One region of the Butyricimonas muris genome, then DNA from elsewhere that is predicted to be linked to it. Evidence: riboswitches for the same ligand, from Rfam matches in the RefSeq annotation. Region 1 holds a riboswitch; each other region holds the start of a gene.
The links. Region 1 has a riboswitch for cobalamin ahead of ACK8P8_RS18300 (TonB-dependent receptor). Riboswitches for the same ligand answer to the same signal wherever they lie in the genome.
Positions count from the first base shown of each region.

Region 2: another riboswitch for cobalamin. It lies ahead of ACK8P8_RS13550 (DUF5074 domain-containing protein); the one in region 1 lies ahead of ACK8P8_RS18300 (TonB-dependent receptor).
Region 3: another riboswitch for cobalamin. It lies ahead of ACK8P8_RS13535 (ribonucleoside triphosphate reductase); the one in region 1 lies ahead of ACK8P8_RS18300 (TonB-dependent receptor).

Region 1 is NZ_JBKEIT010000012.1:80,517-86,986, reverse strand. Features, by position in the region: gene ACK8P8_RS18310 (PepSY domain-containing protein) at 1-75, opposite strand, end outside; gene ACK8P8_RS18305 (sirohydrochlorin cobaltochelatase) at 80-1,003, opposite strand; gene ACK8P8_RS18300 (TonB-dependent receptor) at 1,014-3,242, opposite strand; cobalamin riboswitch at 3,296-3,502, opposite strand; cobalamin riboswitch at 3,682-3,883, shown strand; gene ACK8P8_RS18295 (TonB-dependent receptor) at 3,992-6,334, shown strand.
Region 2 is NZ_JBKEIT010000007.1:291,961-298,430, forward strand. Features, by position in the region: gene ACK8P8_RS13545 (hypothetical protein) at 1-344, opposite strand, end outside; gene ACK8P8_RS13550 (DUF5074 domain-containing protein) at 357-1,835, opposite strand; cobalamin riboswitch at 2,001-2,209, opposite strand; gene ACK8P8_RS13555 (PKD domain containing protein) at 2,393-3,412, opposite strand; gene ACK8P8_RS13560 (DUF5074 domain-containing protein) at 3,420-4,760, opposite strand; gene ACK8P8_RS13565 (TonB-dependent receptor plug domain-containing protein) at 4,809-6,470, opposite strand, start outside.
Region 3 is NZ_JBKEIT010000007.1:284,417-290,886, reverse strand. Features, by position in the region: gene ACK8P8_RS13540 (PKD domain-containing protein) at 1-958, shown strand, start outside; cobalamin riboswitch at 1,224-1,408, shown strand; gene ACK8P8_RS13535 (ribonucleoside triphosphate reductase) at 1,507-3,648, shown strand; gene ACK8P8_RS13530 (anaerobic ribonucleoside-triphosphate reductase activating protein) at 3,639-4,265, shown strand; gene ACK8P8_RS13525 (ABC transporter substrate-binding protein) at 4,311-5,108, shown strand; gene ACK8P8_RS13520 (potassium channel family protein) at 5,109-5,777, opposite strand; gene ACK8P8_RS13515 (TrkH family potassium uptake protein) at 5,948-6,470, opposite strand, start outside.

The sequences.
Region 1 (6,470 bases):
AAACCACGAGAAGCACAGGATACAGAGAATGATTCCCAGTATCCTGTGGATATGGATGAGTAATCTTGTAATCATGTGATTAGTCGATATCGTCGGTCTTCTCGTATTTCTTTTTCTTCACGATGATGTCTTCCCGCTTGTGGGTAGAGGCGAATTTTGCGTGACGGATGAACAGGTCTTGTATCGCCTCGTTTTGTCCCAGCCCCTCGAGGATAACGTTGACTTTATAACCTTTCTTTTCCAGTTCCTCTTTCCAGTCCCCGGCAATATCGTTTTTGGCATGGTCGCCCGCCACGAACATGAAGGGGATGAGGGTTACTTCCCGTGCCTTGTTGGCTTCCAGTTCCCGGATGACATCATCCATCGTGGGATAGCCTTCGATGGTTCCCACGTGGTAGTTCTTGTGACCTTGTGCTTTCATCACGTAGTCGAGCATCCCGTAGGAAGAGTTTGCCGGGTGGTAAGTGCCGTGGCACACGAAGACACAATCGCCTTTCGCCTTTCCCCGGAGCGACGCGGCAAGGGCTTGCACGGTTGCCTTGTAGTCTTCCGGGGTGTAGAGCAGGGCGTTGCCCAGCCGGATGTCTTTGAATTTGTCGCGGTAGAGAGCCACTTCCTTACGCAAGGCTTCCATCTCGATGCCCTCGATGATGTTTGTGGGTTGGATGATGAGGTGGGTGTAGCCGTCCGCTATGAGTTGGTTCATTGCTTCCACGGGATTCGGTTTCACGATGCCTTTCTCTTTCAAACGGCGCATAATCATGCGGGAGGTGTAGGCTTCCCGGACTTCGATGCCGGGGAATGCCTTTGCCGCTTTTTTATTGATAGCCTCGATGGTGAGGACACGGGTGTCGTCGTGTGTTGTCCCGAAGTGAACCATAAGAAGGGCTATTTTGTCATTCGGTGCGAGAGTTTTGAATATATCGGATTCTTTGAAACCTTCGCCATGACCGAAGGCGGATACGCTTGTCAATAAAAGAAAGGCTATTAATATGTTTTTCATGATATCGGTTTTATTTCGTGAAACGGATTACAAGACTGGCGAAGAATGTTCTGCCGGGGTTCAGGGTAGCGTAGTTCACGCCGTTGGGGCGGTCGTCCGTCCAGTCGAAGAGGTTGTCAATCCCGGCGTTCAGTTCAAACAGGAAGTTACCCACGGGTGCGAAAGTATGCGTGGTGGCAAGGTTCCAAAGTTGGTACTTGGGAGCACTGGTGTCGGTGATTTTACCTGTTTTGGAGTCTACCTTGTAAATGTATTTCGAACCTTGTATTCTCCCGTTGACATTCACGTGCAGGCGGTATTTGTTCCACTCGTGTGTCCAGCCTCCCCGGAAGGTGGCAGCGTGTCTTACCGATTCGCTTAGGCGGCGTCCTTCCCCGTCGGCAGCGTAAACGCAGTTGTAAGCCCCCGCGGCGGAGAATCCGGCTCCGAGGTAACTGTTCACGGAGATGTCGAAACCTTTGATGCTGGCTTTGTCGAGGTTGTGGTACACGTTACGGGTTTTTATTCCATTGGCTTTATCTTCGTCCGTGGCACCGATGTCGTATTTCTCGATAATGTCTTTCACGTCATTGATATACCCGTTCGCGGAAATATTGAGGTATTTCCCGGTATACTCCACGTTCACGTTATAATAGTTCGCTTTTTCCGGTTTCAGGTCGGGATTCCCGATGGTGATGGCTCCCCGGTTCTCGTAGTCGTAATATAGTTCCTGTATGCTGGGAGTTTTGAATCCGGCGGCATAGGAAGTTCTGAAGTTGAACGAGCCGAGCGTGTACATGAGGGCAATCTTCGGGGTGAAGCGGTTCTTGAACATCTCGTTGTAAACGTAACGGAAACCGGGGAGGATTTGTAGATTCTTCCATACACGGATTTCATCCTGCGCGTACACGGCGAGCGTGTAGATTTCTTTCGGTTCGTCGAGGCTGCCGGGATTTTTCATGTAGTCGTTAGCGTATTCCGTACCGAGCGTGAGTTTGTTGTATTCGCCCACCCGGAATACGCCTTTCAGGTTCCCGTTGTAATATTTTTGGCGCTTGGTCAATTCTTCATCCCCAACCCGGAATGTCGTGTCTTTTTTGTCAAGTTGGGCAACCGTGTAGAGTTTGTTGTACTCGTAATTGTCCATGTAAAGGTCGAGGGAGATGTACGCTCCATCGTTCATGAAGTATTTTCCGCCCAAGCCGAAATTGTAGTCCATGTAGGTGAGGTCGTATTGGTACGCCCCGTCGTTTTTCTTTTCTTGTACCGGACGATTTACTTCCCGGTTGAAATAACTTCCTTGCGCGCAAAGTTTCAATTGCTCGTTGGGCGCGTAAGTGAAGTGTTGGGTAACAATATTGGAATGGAATTTACTGGATGATTCGCTTCTCGTGGGGATGACCGTGTCGCCGCTGATTTCATTGGGGTTTAATTGCCATCCGCCCATCTGCCGCCTTTGGTAAGAGGTGGAGGAAGTAAATTTGCCGAAATTCAAATCAACACCGGCATTTTGCGAGAAGCTGGATTCTCCCCCGAAACGGGTTTTCGACTGCACGCTAATCGGGTCTTTCGGTTGTTCGGTGATAACGTTGATTACCCCGGCGATAGCGTCCGAACCGTAGAGGGCGGAAGCCGCACCTTTCAATATCTCGACGCGTTTCACCCGTCCCATGTCGATACGCGACAAGTCGGTATTGTTGGAAACATCTCCCGCCACTTTCTTCCCGTCGACGAGAATCAAGATGTATTTATTACTCATGCCGTTGAGCGTGAAGTACGAGCCCATGACCGTGGGGCGAATATTGAACGCGGGGTTCAGCAACAGGAGGGCGTCCTCGAAGGAGTTTACTCCTGCCTGCCTTAAGTCCGACCCGCTAATCACTTCTACCGGGACGGGCGAATCTTTCAATCGGCGGTGGGTTCCTGTTCCCGTCACCACGACCTGATTCAAGTTTACCGGGGTGGCGAGTAACTGGAATAATATGTCACTTTTGTTTCCGTTCACTTTCATGGAACCGACCTCGTAGCCGGAGTAGCTGGCACGAAGCGTGTAAGTCCCGTCGGGTATTTTTTCCAGAATGAATTCGCCCTTGTTATTCGTGGCGATACCGATGCTTGTTCCCACCAACCGAACATTTGCCCCGGCAAGGGCTTTACCGGTTTTGGCATCTACAACTTTCCCCTTTAAGGTGATTTCTGCAAAAGCGATGCTCGCTAATGCTACTACGAATAATGTAGTCAGCGCTACAAATTTCTTCATGTAAGATTAAGTTTAAAAGTTCATAATGGTACTCCTGACCCCGGGAATACGCTATTACCTGTTTTGCTTTGGCAGGTCTCCTGACTACGCCTAAGAAAAGTACCTTCCCGTCCGCGAGGACAGTGGTGCAAGAACCTTTCTTTGAATCCCCTCCCGGGGAAACGGGCATCACAGTAGCGGGCACTGTGTCGGATTCTAACCGACTTCCCTCTTGTGCGCTAATTGGATATTAACACATCACCAAAGACTCCGCGAATGTATGCAGATTCCATTAAAAAATACAATGAAACGGGGAAAAAATTAATTAATAATTTGTAGGGGGATTAGTGGTAAAATAGGATATAGAGAAATTACATCTCCTTTGATTGTGTTGAAAATCTGAGTGTTGTAAAGAAAATAAAAAAGTCATGCAAGAAATGCATAATATAGAAAAATATATTACTTTTGCCCCTGTTTTGGTGCGGAACCTTCGCTCATGAAGGCGACGCTTAATAGGGAATCCGGTGTGAATCCGGGACTGTACCCGCAGCTGTAAGTTCCTTTACAAGGGATTTTGTACTTCAAATGTCACTGGTGTAACCACCGGGAAGGCAACAAAATCCGGAACAAGTCAGAAGACCTGCCGAACGATGATAACCATAGCTTTCGGGAGAAAAAGCGAGAGGGAAAATACGGATTTTACCTTGAAACTCATGTTACCCTAAAGACTATGTTAATAATGCTTTATTCATTATTAATATATAGTTTGTATGAAAAAAGTTGTTGTATTGGCATTATTGCTGTTCGCGTGTGTCGGCTCGCTTTTCGCCGAGGATGAAGACAAGCGCAAAAAGAAAAGTATCACGGATACGATTTTTCGTATCGATGAAGTAAGTGTGCTTGAAAAAAGAAAACGTATCGATTTGTTGGGGTTGGATGTACCGTTGCGCTTTGTCCCGATAACGGTAAGTAAACTTTCCGGGCAGATGCTGGAGCGTAAAGGTATCGTGAATCTGGAAGATGCCGTGAAGTTTTTGCCCGGGATTATTCACAAGACAAATCAACTGGGGGCGTTCCAACGATTCTCTATCCGGGGACAAGGGAGCGCGCTTATCATGATCGACGGGATGCGGGACGAGCGAACGGTTAGCCAGAATGTTCCTTACGGGGACTTGTCATCCGTGGAGTCCATCGAATTAATAAAAGGACCCGCTTCGGTGTTGGCGGGACATTCTGCCATGGGAGGGGTTTTGAACATCGTGCGCAAGAAGGTAACACCGGATTTTTCAGCTAATGCCCGGATTAGTTATGGTAGTTGGGAAGAAAAACGGGCTACATTGGGTTTCGGGGGAAAGTTGGTGGGACCGCTTGATTACCGGGCGAATATCCATTATTCCACGGGCGACGGTTACCGGCGCACGAACGCGAATCGATTCTCCCTTTATGGGGTTTTAGGTGCGAATGTCGGCAAAGTAGGGAGATTGGAAGTGAGTGGCAGTTACGCGGATGATAAGTACACGACTGAAATAGGGGCCGCACCGACCGTGCGTTATGATGTGTACGAAGTCGGTAAGGATACCGGGCCTTTTATGAAGAACGGAGAACGGCATCCTTATGCCGATTATCACGAGATATATAATGATTATGCGAATAATCGGATGAAGCGTAAAGTATGGGACGTGACGGCACGGTACACTCACGTGATATCCGAGAACATGACATTGCGAGAGAGGTTTACTTATTTCCATAGCGATTTGGATTATTGCTGCGTGGAAGGATTGGGGTACCGGACTTCGGAGGAATCTATTTATAAATGGTATTATACCTCGAAAGGTAAAACGACCTATATAAATCTGGATTCTGTGGTGCGAAATAAACCGTTGAACTTTAACCCGGATCATAAACAATTGAGTAATGTGCTGGAATTGACAGGTAACGTGGAGACCGGATTCGTGAAACACCATTATACATTGGGGTGGTCGTATTTCGCGTTTGATTTTGTACAGTATAACGGGTACGGGAGTGATGATTTGTGGGGACCCGGATTGGGTGCTGTGTTGGCATTGAAGAATCCGCAACTGGTACAAGGCTGGTGGGATTCCAAAATTTCAGCTGCAAGTCTGAAAACCGATAGAACGCATGCCGTGTATTTGCATGATGTGATGGAATTTAGCGACCAATGGAAGGTGATGTTGTCCGGACGCGTGGATTTTTATAACTATAAAACGGCAACAGCAAAGGTTTTGGACGGGAAACAGGACTACAAGAAGGAGAACCGTTCGGAATGGAATAAAGTGAAGACTTCCGCTTTCACGTATCGGGCGGGAGTGGTGTATTTCCCTGTGCCGGAATTGTCATTTTATGCTTCCGCTTCTTCTTTCTTCAATCCGGTGGTGAAGTTCTATAATCCGGATATTATGTATTTGGATAGAAAGGGGAACGAGTTCAATCCCGACACGGATGGCGGAGAAGTGTTTAAGCCGGAGAAAGGAATTTCGGCAGAAGTCGGGGGGCATTACACGTTGAATGAATGGGTGGATGTCAACGCTTCAGTTTTCTACACGAGTCGCTATAATATCGTGAAGAGTTTGGGAGATACTACTGTAGTGGTCGACGGCAGCACCGTGACGAGGAATATTCAAGGGCAAGTAGGTCGAGGTATGTCAAAGGGATTTGATTTTGAGATTGTGGTTCGTCCTCTTCCGACGCTTCGGTTTACGACGGGATTGAGTTGGGCGGAATATCGTTTGCGACAGATAGCGGAGAGCGGACGATTCTCGAAATACAAGGAAGAGAATAAGAATGTGCGTGAAACAGGTGTGCCTCGTACAACTTTTTACGCGTATGCCGATTACACGATTCCCACGGGGGTGTTGAAGAACTTGTCGTTCCAATTAAGCGGAAATTTCAAGGATAAGGTGTTCTCCGATATCAAGGAACGAATTTACACTCCGGCGTTGTGGCTGATGGATGCGGGAATATATTACACGATTAAAGGGCATGTGAATCTGGCTTTGAATATTAATAATTTGTTTGACAAGGAGTATTTCGAGAAAACAACTGTACTGGGAAAACCCCGGAATTATCAGGCATCCGTGTCATATACTTTTTAGTTTCGCCGAAGGCGAAAGTTACAGGTTGGCAGGTTACAAGTTAGTATTTGATTTGTAACCTGCTAATTTGTTGTTTATGAAATCTGTGGAAATATTTTGCGGGGTAGACGTCAGAATGCAGACTTATTGGCTACTT
Region 2 (6,470 bases), on a different contig from region 1:
GGATCTTTTTGAGCAATAGCCATAACCATGTCCATTCCTGTTGGAGTAGGACTATCCCAGTAATATCCCCATGCTAAAAAATGGATTTCATTATCTTGAGGCTTGGTGATATCTTTTGCGTTCACCCATTGGATGGCAAGTATAGAACTATTGCTGCCTGTGCCGGTCCAGTTTTGAATATCACTGATTTTAGTAACAGGCTGAAGGTTTTCAGAAGCTCTTGAAAGAGTTGTGTTGACTTCTGTTAGCTTCTCGTTTTCCGGTAGTGTGTACATGTCTTCGCTACAAGACAAGATAAAACTTGCAAATATGCAAGCGAAAATCAAATTTAAAAGATTTTTCATTGTTTCTGAATTTTAATGTTGAAAATTGTGGGTGAAATATATATTGGCAGGATAATCTAAATAGTTTGCGTAATCTTTACAAAGTCTTGGTGTAATTGTATTTTTATATTTTTTCGTGTATTTATTATAAGTAACAACAATGGTAAAATCAAAAATTGAGATATGGTTGTTGTGCCGTAATCCTCCCCAGCCTTTAAGCGTGTTCAAGAAAACTCTGCCCGTGACAGGATCCACTGCACATGTATTGTATGCTTGAAAATTTTGGGCTTCAAAATAGTCCGGAGAGGCTGGAATATATTGGGTTGCATCAACCATTAGGGCTGTTGTGTCTTTGCTGAAGATGTGGAAGTATATGCTTGGTTTTGTGGCACTCATGTATAGTGTATCCCCCTTGGCGGTAATATGAGGAGCGGCGGCTTGACTACTTGGGGGATTGAGTTTCAATCGTTCTGCGGCTTCTCCAGTTAATTGATTCGAGGCTATGATCTCGTAGGAGTTTGGGTCTACTTTTGAAATTTTACCACTTTCGTCCGATACCCATAATTTGTCATCCGATGATTTGATAATTCCGGATACATTTCCATCGAATTCAATCGTGGTTGTAATTTCTGTTTTGCCTTTTTCAATAACGACTAAGGATTTTTGATTATAGATAGCTGCAAATAATTTTCCGTCTACGACAGCCATTGTATTTTTATGAGCTTTTTCTGTTCCGGCTATTCTTGTCATGGAAAGGTCTGAGGGATGGAAGACACTTATGCTGTTCTCATCTCGTATATATATGTTATCTTCTCCTAAAACAGCGATATGGGTAGGAGAAGTAAATCCTAATTCTGGGGGGAATGAGTAAGAGAATACCTCTTTTAAGGTTTCTGCGTTGAGAATGGTGATTGCTCCGTAATTCATGGAGGCATCATCCCCTTTTTGGGCGATAATATACATCTTGTTATTATGAATGAATAAGTCTTGAGTTAGAGACCATAATCGTTTCCCGTTTTCTCGAAAATAGACATTGTCAGTAATATTACCATCTGGGTTGATGAAAATCAAAGAACCATACGTTCCAATTAGCCCCTCGTTCAGGATGAATGTCCCATTTTTGTATTTTCCTTCAGGGGTTTCTTCTTTGGTGATTTCTTTTACGATAACTTGTACCGATTGAATTTGATTCCCGGCTTCGTTAGTGACTGTTACTTGTAACGTGTATACGCCTACGGCATCAGCCTTGAACACGTAAATAGAGTCGGTGGATACTTCTTGTCCTCCGATAGTCCAAAGGTAAGTGGCGGGTAATTCACTGGTAATATTTGCTCTGAAAACGATAGAATCTGTTAGTAGCATGGTGTATTCACTATTGGTAATTGTTACGACAGGTGCTGTCGGTACTTCCGGTTCTGGTTGGTATGGAATACAATCACAATCATCACTACATGCGCTAAACAACGAGCTCATCAATCCCCACACGATAAATAATAAATACAACTTTTTCATAATAGTTTTTTTTGAATTAATTTTATATATTAAAAAACGCAATAATTAATTCATACCCAAGTATCCCACGTGGATACAAACATTTCTGTTTGTAGGAAAAAGATGGCGTCAAATATCGACTTGTAAGCGGTACTGGCGTTTATGTTCTCCTTTCCCATTGAACATGAAACATATTAGCTTGTGGCAGGTCTTCTGACTCGTTTCCTTCTCCGGGGCTTCCTTCCCGTCCCTCGTGTCGGGGACAGTGGATAAAGTATGCCCGGGAAGTACAGTGAAACTTACAGCAGGGGATTCTGTTCAGGATTTACACCTGATTCCCTTTTCATCCCGAAACGCGATTCGCGAATCGGGACACCACTCACTTCCATTATTCTTCGCGAAGATAGAGGAATGATGTTAAATAATCAAGTATTTTTTTACATTTTACATCCAGAGCGATATCCTTTTAGCCTGTTCTTGAAATATGTTGATGATGTGGAAGTAAAAAAGCTCCCGGATCATCCGGGAGCTCAAGTATAAAATTATTTTTTAGTTAAGTATTTTGGAATATGCTATTGCTATTTGATGGCTGCTGCTTTCAACAAGCGGGGTATGGGTAGGATATTTTGTTCTGCGTCATTAATCGGGGAGAATGTCCATGCATCCCAGCACTCGTCTTCCAGTTCCCGGTTACTGGCGTAGAAATTGGAATACTCGTACTCTTCCGCTTCCAGTACGGCTTCCCCGTATCCCAACCAGTAGGATGCATAAGCCACGTACCAGCCGCCCATCCACCAGTCGCCCTCGCTGGTAACCCTGACGTCATCAATGTTATCCTCTTGTTTTTGCACGTATATGCCATTCGTGAAATCCGCTTCTGTCAAAGAAATCCCCTTGTATTCTATTTTGTTGTGCACGAAATCATCGCTTTCAATTGAGATTTTTCCGTCACCGTTGCCGTCATAGCCGAATCCTTTGATGGCAGTCCCGTGTCCGTCGACCTGAACGATGACAAACAAACGGGGATCTTCCTTGGCAATGGCAATAATCATCTCCTCTCCTGTGGGGGTATCTTCCCTTTTTTGCGGTTTATTCCACTTGTATCCCCACGCCCGGAAAAAGACATCCTCGTCTGTCGGGTGCAATAAATCCTCCACCTCCGGTTTTACCCATTGTATCGCCAGCACCGAGCGGCACTCGCCCTCGCCCGTCCAGTTTTTGACATCCGAGATTTTGAAACCGTCCTGTACCGTGATATACGTGCTGTCCGATGCCTCGCCCAAGATGTTGGATGCCGTCACCTTGATTTTATACTCTCCCTCTGTGGCGGACGAGAATTCGTATATCGTGTCTGTTGATGTTGCCTTCCCCTCCACGAACCATTGCAGGTCAGCATGCGTGGTATTGATGATATTCGCTCTTAATCTTACTGCTTTTGCGGGAAGAATAGCATTTTTCAAGCTCAAGTTCTGTACAGACACCTCCGGTGCGGTAAGAGGCATCTCCGGTTCATCTTCTCCGCCATCATTATCGCTACAGGAACTCCACATTCCCGTGATAGCCAGAATAGCTAATATATAAAGTAAATTCTTTTTCATGAACCGTTTATTCAAAATTATAAGTGAAGAATGTGCCGGCGGGGAATGCCGTGTGATTTTCGTAATTTGCACTTAATTCTGGTTCATCCCCGCTAAAGTTGAATACACTGATGTTATTAATCTTGTAGTCTTGGCCGTATCCTTTTATGGAATTTAGATAAACTTCTCCGGTAATCGGGTGAACAGCGCACGTGTTGTAAATGATACCGACGTTGTCGACCATCGTTTTGGCATCCACCATTAATTTCGTTTCTCCCGTGCTGAAAATATGACGGTAAATTGTTGATTTAAGGGCACTCATGTATAGCGTGTCCCCTTTGGCTGTAATGCTGGGGGCTGCTGCGTATGATGGGTTCAGAAGGCTTTTTGCTTCCTCTGATACAGTGCTGCTTCCTAGTTTAGCGTATGTTTTCGGGTCAACTTTAGTGATTTTCCCGGATGCATCGGAAACCCAAAGATTCCCGTCGGATGCTTTAATTACACCGGAAACATTCCCGTCAAATTCAATCGTATTGCTAATTGCATCTTTACCTGCTTCAATTACGACAACCGTGTTTTTTACTGTGGCAAAAACTTTCCCGTCAGCAACAGCCATTGTATTTTTCCGAGCACCCTTTGTGCCTTCAATAAGAATGACGGTTCCGCTTGATGGTTGAAATCTTTTTATTCCATTATTGTCACGTAGGTAAATGTCATCATCTCCTAGTACTGCCACGTGGCTAGGCATACTCACCTGTCCGTTAAGTTCTTCCTGAAATTTTCGCTCCCTTTTCAATGTTTCTGCATTGAGGATGGTTAAAAAGCCTCCGTCATCACCCCCGTTTTGTGAAAGAATATACATTTTATTGTTTTTGATGAATAGATCTTGGCTTTGCTTTCCCAAGTCACCTCCGTTTTCAAGGTAATAGGCGTTATCTGTCACCTCTCCTTTAGGATTAATGAAAATTAAACTCCCGGGACTGCCCATGGGTGATTCGTTTACGATAAAAGTACCATACTTGTATTTCCCGTGAACTTCGATTGACGTGGAAGCGTGATTGCGGCTATTTGTAGTGTATGCTATAACAGAAACGTTATAATTTCCAATGCTTTCTGCCGTGAAGGTATAAATAGAATCTGTTGCCACTTTTTCCCCGTTTACAAACCACTCCAAACTTGTTTCCGTTGGGTTGTCAACTTTGGCTTTCAGTACGATAGATTCCATCGGGAGCGTCGAAAAACTACCATTCTCGCTTTCGATGGTTACGGTCGGTGGTACGGGTGTCCAGTTATCGTCATCATCACTACAAGAACTCAAGAATCCTACAAATATTCCCAAAAACAAAAGTGCTAAATAAAACTTCTTCATAATTCTAATTTTCATCATGTAATATTATATAACTTGTTTATTCTTCCTCTAAAATTCCCACATCAGTGACACGAGGCAGTTTCGCAACGGCATCGGGTAGTACTGCGTGGATTCGTAATAAGTGTCCAGTAGATTGTCCACCCGTATCTGCGGGGTGAGGCTCATCCCGTTACGGAACTCGTGACGGTAGCCTGCCAATATATTGTGTACCGAATAGGGGTCAGTAGCGTATGCTTGGTCAGTCGTGATAAAGCGTCGCCCGATGTAAGTCACTTGCCACGAGAAAAAGGCTCCCCGGTAATCGGCGGCAACCCGCACGTTCCATTTGAAGCGTGGCACGTAAGGAATCTGCTTCATGTAAGAGCCGTCGTCCTCGTGCTGTTTCTTGCGGGTACGGGATTGCGACCAACTGTAATTACCGGATGCGTTCACCTTTAAATCCCCCATCTCGTATGTCAGTTTCCCGTACAGTTCCACGCCTTCCGAGCGCACGTTGCGGTGATTCTGCGGCGTCCACACCCATTGATTCCCGTCCTTGGGCAACCATAGTATCCAGTTGTCGATATACATCAAGTAGCCCGATACCTCTGCGTCCAGCGATAACCCCCGGTACAAGTGTTTCCGGTAAGCCACGGAAGCGTCATACGAGTACCCGTCTTCCGGCTTCACCTCCGGGTTGCCTCCCGGTCGCCAATAGAGGTCGTTCATGCTTGGGAACCGATAGTTGTAAGCCATATTTCCCTTTACCTGCAACTCTTTTTCCCACAGGTTGAATACCACGCCCGCCGACCACGTGGATACTCCCCGGCTATCGTTTTGCTCGAACATATACTGCCCGTTCAGCATCATCCATTCCACCGGGGTCCACAACGCCGATGCCTGCCACGACAGCACGTTACGGTGATGGTGGAATGGCGGTTCCACCACCGGGATATCATAATCCACGTCGCCCAGCGTGTATTTCGACGAGTCAATATCAATGTAACTGCTCACCCGTATCAAATCGTGCGAGTAAGTCAGGCTTGTCCCCAGCACGAGATTTTCCCGCGGGGTACACGTGTAGTCTGCAATGCCTTGCCACGTCTGCGATTGATTTTTAGTACCCTCGGGGTCGAACATCCCCCCGGCGTACCATTTGTCGTACTTCTGCCGGTAGTACAGCCATGCCGCTTTCACGTGCAGGGCGTGTATACCCCGGGTGAAATCCAGTCCCGTGTATGCCCGGAAATTCGTTTCCCGCTGTTTCTCGTGTGATTGGTTCACCACCCCAAGCGCGGGGGGCAACATCCGTTCGCCCTCTTGATACCATGCTACTGCCGTCAACCGGGTGTAGCGCGACAACCGGAAATAACCTTCTTGCATTGCCGCCCATTGCGTGTAATCGGCATCCTGTCGTTTCTCGCGGAAGGGGACGTTGGTCAGAATCTTGTTCAAATAAGTATAGTTGTTATCCGAGTGCTGGTAATACAGGCGGGTTTTGAAACTTGATTTCTCTCCGCCCGTGTTTACTTGTGCCCCCGTGGTGTACGTGCCGTAGGAACCGTACTCGCCCAGCACTTTCCCGCTTACTCCCTTTCGCCAATCCGGGTCGGTGAATAGGTTGATACTTCCCCCGATGGCTCCCGTCCCGTTCTTCACGTGGCTGCTCCCGTAATACAAGTTGATATTGTCCGTGAAGAAAACCGGGATTTGCGAGAAATCGAACGTTCC
Region 3 (6,470 bases), on a different contig from region 1:
GAAGTTGTATTTATTATTTATCGTGTGGGGATTAATGATCTCATTGTTTAGCGCATGTAGTGATGACAAGGAGCAAGAGCCCCCTTATATTCCTACCCTACCGGAAGTTTCCATCATTAACGTGAGCGGAATCACTACTTGCCTTCCGAAAGAAACCGTCGAATTGAAAGCAAGGTTGCTCGATCCCACGGACGTTGCCCTTCTTTGGACACTCGAAGGGGAACAAGTTTCCACCGACTCTGTTTATAAATTCACTCCCGAAGATTTCGGAGAATACCGAATCATCCTCACGGCGACCAATTCCGTGGGTTCCGATGCCGACACATTGACAATCAACGTATCTGACGGTCAATTCCGTTTCGCCAACATAAAAAACTGGACAGGGGAAGGTGAAAACCGCTCTGCTCTCGCAATTCAATGGATCACCGGTACCAATATGCTAGAACCCGCAGATGACGAAGTTTTCTTTCTCGCATGGGGATATCGCTGGGAAAAAGGGACAGAACCTCTAGGTATTGATATGTTGCGGGCGATCGCGAAAAAAGATCCCCGCCTTTATGTTGCTAAATCGGGCAGTTATATTATCGGTTTTGGCTATGATGGAAATAATGACGGAAAAATTGAAGTAAGTAACGGAAACTTGACAATCACTCAAGACAACTTTGTTGACGGCTTCTATGAACTTTCATCCCAAGACTTTGATAATTTGAAACCCGTTGATCCGGAAGATTATTGGTTAGGAGGGCTATACGAAGCTTATGCCAGTTATTGGCTAGGACAGGGCAACGTAGTTCCGGATGCCGAAGAATTCGACTATTCCAACCTTTTCGTGATCTATCGTCCTTTGGAAGACCTTTCTTGGGATGCATGGACTCTGTCCCCCATTGACTATGAGGAGATGAGGAACACTCTACCCATCCCCCGTCTATTGCAAGCGGCAGAACCCAACAAAAAATAGTCATAGACTATCATTCTGAAAAACCCGATTGCTAATCAAATTCAAGCAATCGGGTTTTATTTAAAAAAAAGCTTACTAGCGTACTACGTTGTTATTCACATTTGACTATAAATTTTCCAAATTCAAAAAGACAACAAAACACATCTATCCAAAAAGTTATCCAATTTTTATTATAATAAATTATAATTCAAAGCATTAACAACACATATATTTCAAGGAAATTATTTTATTTGAAAACCACTATTGAAATACAATTATTTTATCATACATTTGCCATGCATTCGGTTCACTCCGGTGACGAACAGGGAAGCAGGTGAAAATCCCGCACTATACCCGTAGCTGTAAGCTCTATTCAACGCTTGAATCAATGATCCACTGTCACGCTGTCGACGGGAAGGAGATTCAAAAGCGAGAGTAAGTCAGAAGACCTGCCGATTGCAAATAAATTGGAGCTTTCGGGTGAAAAGCGAAAAAGACAATTCTCTGCCATACACGATCTTTTCTCGTGTTTTCCCCGAAGTATTTTTTTAATTATTAAAATTTTAATCATGGAAACATCAACCACGTTCTCAAGAATCGTGAAACGCAACGGGGAAATTTGCGATTTCAAACCGGAAAAGATTGAACAAGCTATTTTTAAGGCAACGAGAGCCATCGGACAGCCCGATCGTAAAACGGCACGTGCCCTGTGTGACAAAGTCGTGCAAATTCTTGCCGCAAGCACACCGGAAAAGGAACTCCCGCACGTGGAACAGGTACAGGACACCGTGGAACTGGTGCTGTTCCAACACGGCGACCTGCAACTGATGAAAACGTACTTGCTTTACCGCAAGCAACACGAGCAAATCCGAAACTCGAAGACCTTACTGACAAATATAGAGGTAATGGATAATTACCTGTCATTGAGCGACTGGAGAGTAAAAGAGAGTGCTAATTCCTCGTACTCGCTGCAAGGATTGAATCAGCATATATCCACACAAATCACCTCCAATTACTGGCTAAGCCAACTCTACCCGGAACGGGTATCGGAAGCGCACAAAAGCGGGGCGTTGCATATCCACGACTTGGGATTCCTAAGCGTCTATTGCGTGGGATGGGACTTGAAGGATTTACTTACCGTCGGATTCCGGGGAGTGGAGGGGAAAGCGCAAAGCAGCCCGGCAAAGCACCTTCGCACGGCTCTCGGACAAATCGTGAATTTCTTCTATACCATGCAAGGCGAGGCCGCTGGGGCACAGGCTTTTTCTAACTTCGACACGTTCCTCGCCCCCTACATACGCTTTGACAAGTTGAACTACAAACAGGTGAAACAATGCTTGCAGGAATTCCTGTTCAACTTGAACGTACCCACCCGTGTAGGATTCCAGACACCGTTTACCAATATCACGATGGATCTCGTCGTACCCGATTTCTTGAAAAACGAACATATCGTGCACGGGGGTGAAATCAAAGAAGAGGTGTACGGGGATTTCCAAGCCGAAATGACGATACTTAACAAAGCGTTCGCCGAAGTGATGAGCGAAGGGGATGCTTCCGGCAGCCTGTTCTCGTTCCCCATCCCGACGTACAATATTACCCCGGACTTTGACTGGAATAACCCGGAGTACGAGGGCATCTGGGAAATGACAGCAAAATACGGTATTCCTTATTTCTCCAATTTCGTGAATTCGGACATGAAGCCGGATGACGTGCGCAGTATGTGTTGTCGCCTTCGTCTGGATAAACGGGAACTCATGAAACGGGGCGGCGGTTTGTTTGCAGCGAACCCGTTGACCGGATCGGTAGGTGTGGTCACGATCAACCTGCCCCGCTTGGGATATGAAGCCGCATCGGAAGAGAATTTCTTCCAACGCCTGCAACACTTGATGGAAATCAGCAAGGAAAGTCTGGAAATCAAGCGCAAAATTATTGAACGCTACACGGAAAAAGGGCTGTATCCTTATTCCAAATATTACCTGCGTTACGTGAAAGAGCGTTACGGGTGTTTCTGGAAAAACCATTTCTCGACGATCGGTATCAACGGCATGAACGAGTGTTGCATGAACTTCCTCGGGGTTCCTATTTCACACCCGGACGGGATGGGATTCGCGCAAAAAGTGATGCACTTTATGCGGGATATACTGGCACAATTCCAAGATGAAACCGGTAATATCTATAACCTTGAAGCCACTCCGGCGGAAAGTACCTCTTACCGATTCGCTTTGCTCGACACGGCCGAATATCCCGATATTATCGTTGCCAACCAAGAACAATTCAAACAGGGTGCCGATCCTTATTACACGAACTCCACGCATCTGCCCGTGAACTTCACGGACGACCTGTACGAGGCACTCGACCAACAGGACAAATTACAAACGCTGTACACGGGTGGAACTGTTTTCCACGTGTTTACCGGAGAACACCGCACGTCCGCACAAGCGGCTAAAAACATGATTCGTAAGGTAACGGCAAATTTCCGCCTGCCTTATATCACGCTCTCGCCCTCGTTCAGCATATGCCCCTCGCACGGGTACATCGCGGGAGAACATTTCAAATGTCCGCGTTGCGGGGCTTCCTCGGAAGTGTACAGCCGGATAGTAGGGTACATGCGTCCCGTGAGCCAATGGAACAACGGGAAACGAGCCGAGTTCGACGACCGGAAACTGTTTGACAAGAGCGTCCGGGAAAAAGAAAGCGTACTATGCGAATAGGAGGATTTGTCAAACAAAGCCTAATCGACTGGGAAGGCAAAGTATCCGCAGTGATATTCACGAAAGGTTGCAATTTTCGCTGCGGTTACTGCCACAATCCATCTCTTGTACTGCCGGAATTACTCCGGCAGACACAAGACTTAAAGGAAGAGGAGATATTCGGTTTTCTCGATAAACGATTAGGGTGGCTTGATGGGGTGGTGATATCCGGGGGTGAACCGACATTGCACGAAGACCTGCTCCCGTTTATCCAAAAAATAAAAGCTCTCGGGTTACCCGTGAAACTCGACACGAACGGGTCGAATCCGGAGCTTTTACAACAACTGATTGCAGGACGATGGATAGATGCCGTGGCAATGGATATCAAATCCTCCCTCTCGCTCCCCTGCTACCGAAAGGTAAATTACACGATGACAGCCTCGTTGCTGGAAAAGATACAAGAGTCCATCCGGATTATCAAAACCTCCGGACTGGAATACCAGTTCCGGACGACGGTTATCCCGCAAGTGCAAAGCCCCGAGGACATCCAAAACTTACAGGAAAAATTCTCAGGTACACACTATGTCATGCAGGAGTTCCGGGACGGGGATATTCTGGATAAATATATACACGAATAAACGAAATAATATTACTTTTACACACCCATTTTATATATCAAGATTATGCAGAAGTTCATTTTATTATCCATATTATTTATCACGGCAATCACCGGATACTCACAAAAACGTATCGTATCGCTTGCCGCCTCCATCACGCAAAACCTGTATCTTTTAGGAGCAAACGAGGACATCGTGGGCTGCACCCGTTTTTGCATCACGGAACCGGCAGATTCTATTCCCGTCGTAGCGGATGCCGTAAACGTGAACATGGAGAAGATCGTAGCTCTCCGTCCCGATATCGTTCTCACCGGAGGACTTACTCCGCCTAAAGTTCTGGAAGGACTCGAACGCATGGGTATAAAGACGCTACGACTGGAACAACCCAAAAACTTCGAGGAGATATGCGAGCAATTCATTATTCTGGGAGAATTATCAAATAAGAAGACAAAAGCGGAAAGCACCGTGCAGGAGTGCAAAACACGATTGGAAGAAGCCAAGAAAAACATTCCTTCCGACAGATATCCCAAGGTATTCATGGAGATCGGATGCGACCCGTTGTATACCGCCCTGCCCGGATCGTTCATGCACGACTATATCCAACAAACCGGTGGGATAAATATCGCCAAAGACCTCGACAATGCTATGATATCCAAAGAATTTGTTCTTCTCCAAAACCCGGATATCATTTTCATCGTCGGCATGGGCATCGTGGGCGAAAACGAGATTTCCAAATGGAAAGAGATCAATAGCCTCAATGCCGTGAAAAATGACAAGCTATTCCCGCTTGACGACTACATTTGCAGCCCCACGCCCATCACTTTCGTGGAGACGGTAGAAGAGTTGATCAAACTACTGTATTGATCAGGCAATTTGTATCCCGAGCTTACGGAAATTCTTCGGCTGACCGAAAAGCACGAACACGTCTTTTGTCGTGAACACAAGGTCGGCAGGAGGATTGTCCATGACCAGCGTTTTACCGGCCTTAGCATCGTAACGCTTTAACGCTACCAGCTTTAACCCGAACTCTTCCTCGAAATTGGCATCCTCTAACTTTCGTCCCACGAAAGTGGAATGTACTTCCCACTCGATAATTAAATGGTCGTCGTCCACCACGTAAGAATCAATTGTCGTACCCAACTCCACTTTCGTGGCAAAGAAATCGGCATATTCCCACTCGGGGTTTACGATTTCCGTGATTCCCATAGACGTTAAAATCACCTTGTGCACGGGAGAGATGGAACGGGCTACGATACGCTTCACCCCAAACTGCTTCAACAGCGCTATCACGAATAACGAGGTTCCAAAATCCTTACCGAATACCACGAACACTACATCCACGTCCAGCAACGGCAAGGTCTGCAACGCTTGGGCATTCTTCACGTCCAACGCTACAGTGTTCGTGATCGATTCCTTGTACAAATTGATCTTACTAATATCCGAATCGACGCCCAATACTTCATTCCCCCGCTTTGTCAACCGTTGTGACAGAGCAAGCCCGAAATTTCCCAGTCCAAATACAATACACTTCATAATAATTGAAAATTGAGAATTGAAAATTGAAAATGAAAAACATATTTTCCATTTCCGAGATTCAATTCGTTATTATATATCATTACCTTTTCCATTTATATTATCTGTCCAAATTATTATTCACGTCCTACTCTAATCATTTTCAATTTTCAACTTTCAATTTTCAATTATTAAAGTATTACCGTGTCGTCCGGATAAGTGTACAGTTTCACTTCCTGCCTGCGGATAAAGCAAGCCAGAAGGGTGAGCAAACCGACACGACCGACGAACATCGTGAGGCTGACGATCAGTTTGCCCGCAACACTCAGATGCGGAGTCAGATCCATGGTCAATCCTACCGTACCCAAGGCGGAAACGATCTCGAACACGGCTTGAGTTATCGTGGCTGTCGGTTCCAAGATGATAATAGCGAATGTACCCAGAATAATCCAAAGGATGGAAAGCACTATCACGGAATGTGCCCGATTCACGTTCTCCCGGGTCAGTTGACGATGCGCTACCACTACCCGATCGTTTCCCGTGAGATTCGCCCAAATATTCTTCAACGCGATCACGAATGTAGTTACTTTTATACCACCGCCCGTGGACATAGGAGCCGCACCAATCCACATCAACACGATAGTCAGAAAGATTGTCGTCGGGTGCAAAATGGATATATTCACGTTATTGAAACCCGCCGTACGGGGCGTCACC